DNA from 2 places in the Bombilactobacillus folatiphilus genome. Region 1 is predicted to be linked to the other one. Evidence: riboswitches for the same ligand, from Rfam matches in the RefSeq annotation. Region 1 holds a riboswitch; the other holds the start of a gene.
What was found. A riboswitch is a leader RNA that binds a small molecule or an ion and turns the genes downstream of it on or off. The one in region 1 is predicted to bind thiamine pyrophosphate.
Positions count from the first base shown of each region.

Region 2: another riboswitch for thiamine pyrophosphate. It lies ahead of thiT (energy-coupled thiamine transporter ThiT); the one in region 1 lies ahead of cytX (putative hydroxymethylpyrimidine transporter CytX).

Region 1 covers NZ_CP093366.1:1,040,726-1,044,152, reverse strand. Annotated here, with positions in the region: gene MOO45_RS05320 (putative polysaccharide biosynthesis protein) at 1-1,389, shown strand, start outside; TPP riboswitch at 1,518-1,616, shown strand; gene cytX (putative hydroxymethylpyrimidine transporter CytX) at 1,721-2,902, shown strand; gene MOO45_RS05310 (CsbD family protein) at 2,991-3,188, shown strand; gene MOO45_RS05305 (NAD(P)H-dependent oxidoreductase) at 3,253-3,427, shown strand, end outside.
Region 2 covers NZ_CP093366.1:91,039-94,465, reverse strand. Annotated here, with positions in the region: gene MOO45_RS00440 (lipoate--protein ligase) at 1-273, opposite strand, end outside; gene MOO45_RS00435 (lipoate--protein ligase) at 302-1,315, opposite strand; gene thiT (energy-coupled thiamine transporter ThiT) at 1,388-1,960, opposite strand; TPP riboswitch at 2,006-2,102, opposite strand; gene MOO45_RS00425 (DUF4811 domain-containing protein) at 2,266-3,003, opposite strand; gene MOO45_RS00420 (MDR family MFS transporter) at 3,006-3,427, opposite strand, start outside.

The sequences.
Region 1 (3,427 bases):
AATGCGTTAAACGAATATTCAGCAGGTAATCAGCTTTTTAAACAGGGTTTAAAAATCATGACTTGGATGGGCATTATTAGTGCTGCGGTCATGTATTTTGGGGCACCATTTTTGGCTCAATGGTTTGCTGGAGGCAGTGTGCACGCGATTCCTGTTTTGCGAGCTTTGGCGATTGCTTTGTTGGTAATTCCTTTAATGAGCTTGATGCGAGGCTATTTTCAAGGTTATGCCCAAATGGCACCTTCGGCCATTTCACAATTTATTGAACAAGTAGCACGTGTTATTTATATGTTGGCAGCGACTTATTTTATTATGCAGGTTCAAAAAGGTAGTTATGTAAGTGCAGTAACGCAGTCAACTTTTGCTGCTTTTATTGGGGCAGTTTTTGGTTTAGGAATTTTGGTCTTTTATTTTGTTAAACAATTGCCACATTTACACAAATTATCGCGTAATAGTAAGCATGAGCTTGATGTCAGCAATAAGAATTTTTTTACGGAAATCATGCACCAAGCCGTTCCGTTTATTGTCCTAGATTCAGGAATTGTCTTATTTCAGTTGTTTGATCAATCAACGTTTAATACAATGATGGCTTCTTTTCAGCATTTGAGTCAAAATGCTTTGAATTCTATGTATGCCTTATTTGCATTTAACGCTAATAAATTAATCATGATTGTGGTTTCGTTATCTACTGCAATGGCAGTGACAGCAATTCCGTTGTTGTCGTCGGCTTATTCACGTGACAATCAAGCGGAAATTCAAGAACAAATTGCCAATATTTTACAATTGTTTTTTTTGATTATGATTCCTGCTGCTTTTGGAATGTATGCCGTAGCTAAGCCATTATATATTTTATTTTATCGTTATAATCAACTTGGCGTGTATTTGTTACAGTTTAGTTCAATTGTTGCAATCTTTTTGGGTTTGTTTACGGTATTATCAGCGGTGCTACAAGGGCTCTACCAAAATAAGATGGCGATTAAATATTTCTTGGTTGGTTTTGTAGTTAAAATGTTGGTGCAATATCCATGCATTTTAATTTTTAGTGTTTTTGGTCCGTTATTGGCAACAGTTATAGGGATGGCGGTTACCTGCTGGTTGATGCTTCGATTTTTGAAAAAACGGTTTGCTTTTCGGTTACAACAGAGCGTCAATCGTACCTGCGGAATTTTTATGATTTCAGTTTTGATGTTGTGCGCTATCTTAGTTTTTGATTTCATTGCGTATAATTCTTTTGCCAGTACAGGACGTTTGTGGGCAATTATTTTGTTGATAATAGAGGTTGTGCTAGGTATTTTGATTTATGGTTATTTAATTTTAAAAACTCGCTTAGGTGAGAAAATTTTGGGTCACCGCTTAAGGTTATTGCGCAATAAATTGCGGATTAAATAATTATATGGTCGGCTAAAACACTTTTCATTATGATTAATTAAAACATTCATAATGTAAAAGTGTTTTTTGATTTTTAAGAATAATAGCGCTTGCTAAAAATTAGATAACTAGTATGCTTAAATTATTGAAGAAGACACTAGGGGTGCCTGTTAGGCTGAGATAGAATAATCTAATCCCTTTGAACCTGTGAAGTCAAGACTCGCGAAGGAAAGTGGCTCATATCGTCAAAGTAAAGACTCTTTTGTCCTCAGCGATGAAGGGTCTTTTTGTTTTTAGGTTTTTAGAGGGATAACATCTGATCAGCCGTGATAAATTTTGGGAGGATGTAATCATGTATGAGACAAAAGGTAGAAATATGTTTTTATTGTGGTTTGGTGTCGCAATTTCAATTGCAGAAATCTTAACGGGAATGTTGGTAGCACCTTTAGGATGGAAACAGGGGCTGTGGTCAATTATTCTCGGTCATATAATTGGATGTGGATTATTTTTATTGCCAGCAGCTTATATGTCAGGCCGAAAGCATCGTTCAGCAATTGGTGTCACAGAATTAACTTTTGGTCAAGTCGGTGTCAAATTATTCTCATTGTTAAACGCTATTCAATTAATCGGCTGGACAGCGGTAATGATTGTTAATGCGCAAATTGCTATGAATGAAGTTTCTGGATATTTGTTTCATTTTAAATCAATTTTGACGATGACTATTATTGTGACGATTTTGATCAGCTTGTGGTTGTTAATGGATCATGAATGGCTGTTTAAAATTAATAATCGGGTTGTTATTTTATTAGCTTTAGGGATTTTATTGTTGATTGGCTCAATTATGACTACATCTCACCAGCTAGTTAATCCTGTAAAGTTAGGAAAAATTAGTTTTGGCGCAGCCGTTGAATTAAGTGTCACAATGTGTTTGTCTTGGTTACCAGTTATTGGTGATTCTACGCAAAATGAACGTTATCCACAAAAGGTCAGTTTAGCAAGCATTTGTGGTTATTTCTTAGGTGGTTGTAGTATGTTTGCAGTTGGTTTACTTATTGTTTTGAAAACTGGACAAAAAGATTTGATGCTAACTTTGTTACAAACAAATCTGGGTTTGGTGGCGTTATTTATTATTATTTTTTCAACTGTGACAACTACTTTTATGGATGCTTATTCAGCAGTGCAGAGTTTACAGATTTTATTCCCAAGATTAACAGCCAAAACTTTAAGTTTGTTAGTCATGGTCATCGGTTTTGTCTTAGCAATAGGGGTATCAATGCATTTCTATGAAAATTTTCTCTCGTTAATTGGAGCTGTTTTTACACCGTTATTTGCAATTTTGTTCATCAGTATCTTCGTTTTGAAAAAAAGACTAGCTCGCGTTTGGAATTTTGTTTGGTGGCTGGTAGGAAGTTTAGCTTACTATGGTTTGCAGCGGTTAGATTTTATATTAGGAACAACTTTTTTATTATTGTTAGTGTTAAGTTTAGGTGTGTATGTAACATCGATATTTACAAAGACTTATTCACTGCAGTAAGGACATAAAGTTTAGACTGATAAGCATTTTTCTTTACCTGATTAAGAGCTCCACTTATAATGAGTTAAATTAATTGGGGGGGATCTTGATGAGTAATGATAGTAAAAAAGATCAATTAAAGGGAAAAATTAATAAAGGCTTGGGCAAAGCGATGGGTGATGATTCTAAAGAGTTAAAAGGTAAAACTCAAGAGGCTTTCGGAAAGGCCAAAGATAAATTTAATGAGGTTAAAGATGATGTTGCAGATAAAATGAATCAAGAAATTGATAAACATAAAAGGGATTAATGCGGTAAAATAAAACTATTACCGATTGGGTGACTGATGTTTCGGAAACAGCAGTCATTTTCTTTTGAAAAAGGAGATTTTACGTATTAAAACCTTAGTTATCGTGGCTCATCCGCAGTTAAACAATTCCTCTACCCAACAATTTTTAAAACAGGGTGCTCTATTAGCGCAAGCTAACTGGCATGAACTCTCACTGCCGATGACTGCATCACCAGAATATGAAAGACAATTATTACGTC
Region 2 (3,427 bases), 670 kb from region 1:
TTGGGCGTTGATCACAAAACTAAACGACACATTACCTAAATCATCATAAACGGCACCGCCACCAGAAACGCGTCGCGTCACAGTAATCTGATGTTTCTTGACATAATCCAAATTCAGCTCTTCCAAAGTATTCTGATTACGTCCGACGATGATGCAAGGTTTTTGAATATAAAACAAAACCAGCGGCTCATCAAAATCTTTGTTGTTCATTAAATACTGTTCTGTCGCCAAATTAATCCGAATATCACGTTCAGGCATACAAAAATAATACAAACAACCCACTCCCTTTCAACATTTTTTTCTATGGTGTCACCAATTCAATCAAATCCTCTGCCCGTACACCTGTAAAATACTGATTCAAATCCATAGCCTGCAGTTTTTGTGCTAAGTGATCGTAATCATAAATCGTACCTTGTAATTGCTGCTCTAATTCTCCAACATTTTGCGTCCCAAAGAAATCACCATAAAATTTGGCTTGAGCAATTTTGCCATGTTCAATTAAAAAGCGGGCGTCAATCGTTCCCATATCAAAATGTTTGCGATTTTTCACCGTGAATTCGGGCGATTTACCATAAACCCAATCCCAATTGTAATAAATATCTTGTTTTAACTGCTCAATCGCTTTTTGATCTTCAGCAGTGATGTGGTATTCATGATCTTTAATCTGGGATAAATCATTAGCTTGAAATAAACTCAACAACAAAACGTCCCGAAACTGTTCGGTCGTTAATTGCTGATATTGTTGATCCAAATAAGGTCGAATATTCGTGACGCGACTGCGAATTGATTTAATCCCCTTCGACGCAATTTTATCTTTTTGCACATGCAAGGCTTTAGTCAAAACATCTAAATCCACATTATAAGACAAAGTACCATGCGAGAATGTCTTGCCATTCTTGGTGTACATTGCATTGCCCGAAAACTTCTTACCATCAATCAAAATATCATTGCGCCCTGAAACCTCAGCGCCCGTAGCTCCTAAACGATGTAATGCATCTACAATCGGTTGGGTGATCTTTTTGAAATTGCCAAACTCTTCATCTTGGGCATCCACCACAAAGCTAAAACAAAGATTACCCAAATCTTGATAGACGGCACCACCCCCGGATAATCGTCGCGTCACAGTAATTTGATGTTCGCGCACATAATCATTATTTAATTCTTCCAACGTATTTTGATTGCGTCCGACAATAATGCACGGTCCTTCAATATAAAAGAGAACCAGCGGTTCATCAAAGTTTTTATTATTCATTAGATACTGTTCTGTCGCCAAATTATCACGGATATCATGCGATTGCATTACAACATAGTACACATTAAAAGCCACCTTTCTATTTTGAAACGTTTCCAAAAATATTATAATAAAAAATGGTGAATTTAACCACCATCATTTTAAGCGCCAATTAATAATTTTGGGTAGTACGCGTTTCAAAAGTAGCATAATAATTATGACAAAAACCAAGGTGACAATCGCACTGCCGCCATTCACCAATAATGACCAAGTCCACGGATTAAACGCCTTGGGCGCGTAGGAACCCCAGACCAATACCCCTGCAAAAAAATGAATCAAATATTTGCCAAATAAAGCGACCAAACTACTAATGATCACCAAACTGCCAATCGACAAATGCTCGTCCAGTTTCGTTTTGATCGCTTTGGACCAAATACCGGCCAAACCCAACAAACCAAACGCTACCGGATATTCCAAAATTCCCTGCCACGCGTTTAACACCGAACCGCTGCTGAGTCCCCGCAAAATCAAATCCAATAAACCCCATGCAATACCCGCAATAACGCCAGCTTTGAAACCACGGCGCCATGAATATAAAAATAGCGGCACCACTCCATACAAAACTTCAATGGATGAAATCCCCACACTATGCGGAATATAGGACAAAACCATCGCTAAAGCAACAATGATTGCACCTTCAGTAATCGACTGCAAACTATTTTTCTTCATCAAAAAAGCACTCCTTTGCTTTCTGCCACGCAAAGAGAGTGCTTTATCTGCACTCATCACAATCCCTACGCTTGCACTAACAAACAGGTTCCAAGGGTCTGAACTCAATCACTCTCAGCTAATAGCTCCCCTTTGCGATGACAATTATTTAATTAGTTTCAGTGTAATTTAAAAGAGTCCTTTATACAAGTCTTTTGGGATAATCCGTCTGAACCAATTTTTAATTAAACTACAATTTTAAGCATCAAAAAAGACCTGCAAACTTTCATCCAAAAGTTTACAAGTCTTTTATTTTATTCCATTAATTATTTTGCAACTGCTTTTTTAATTAATTGTAATTGAAATTCTTGACCATACTGCTTTGTCAAAGCTGTTAATTTAACCTTATTAGTAGCTAAACTTGGATCTTTTTTCATATCCGCAGCTAATTTTTGTTTCACATAATCTTGAGCTTGCGCCTTAACTTGCGCTTGCCCAGCAGGCGTCTTCATTTGCTTCATTTTTTTGGATAATTGCTTAACTTGACTCATGGACAAGTGCAACCAATTATTTGGCACATAGAACGTATTCACCCGTTTAACGAGCTTACCATCCATGCCGGAAACACCAAACCAAATCTTGGCCGCATTCGAATCAAAGCGCCAACGTGTAGTCGTTGCTTTCAACGAACCATGCTTCTTCGTTGTAGCTTTAATATGATTATTGGAAATCGTTTCTTCATTAACTTGCGAATGCACAGGCTTTTTCTGATTAGGATCAGTTTTATAAACTTGCACTGTTTCTTTACCGTTGCTGCCAACCGTTTTGTACAACATCAAGTTCATGCCATTAGCCGACTTAGCAGGATAAATCCGCGTTGTTTTACTTTCACTAACTTGATGCATGCCGTAATGATTATAATCATTCAAAACTAAAAAGAGTAAGGATAACCCGAGAATCAATAACGACAAAATCGTCGCAGTAGCGCGAATAATTGGTTTGCGCAAATAAACAAAACTAATAAAGGTGGCAAGTGCGCCGAGAATTAAAATTACTAAAATCATACTTACTCACCGTCCTTTTGCATTTGCTCTAAATCCACATCGTCAGAACGTGATTTATCTTTTAAGAAGAAAGCTAAAGCTACCCCAATTACCGCAAAAACTAAGGAAAACATAAAGGATGCATGGTAACCAGATAAAGTAGCATTGAGATAATCATGTTTATATTGGAAAGGTGCCGCATGCAATAAATGCTTAGCGGGCTGATGATTCGTTGTGACATTCGTCAACAATGTCATCATAATAGCTGAACCAATGGACGAAGCAATCTGCCGAGCTGTATTATTAGCAGCCGTGCCATCTGCAATCAAGTGATCTGGTAAAGCGTTCATTCCAGACGTCGTCACCGGCATCAAAACCATTGAAATTCCAAAGGTCCGCACAACCTGCAAAATCACGATATAACTTGTTGGTGTATCAACTGTCA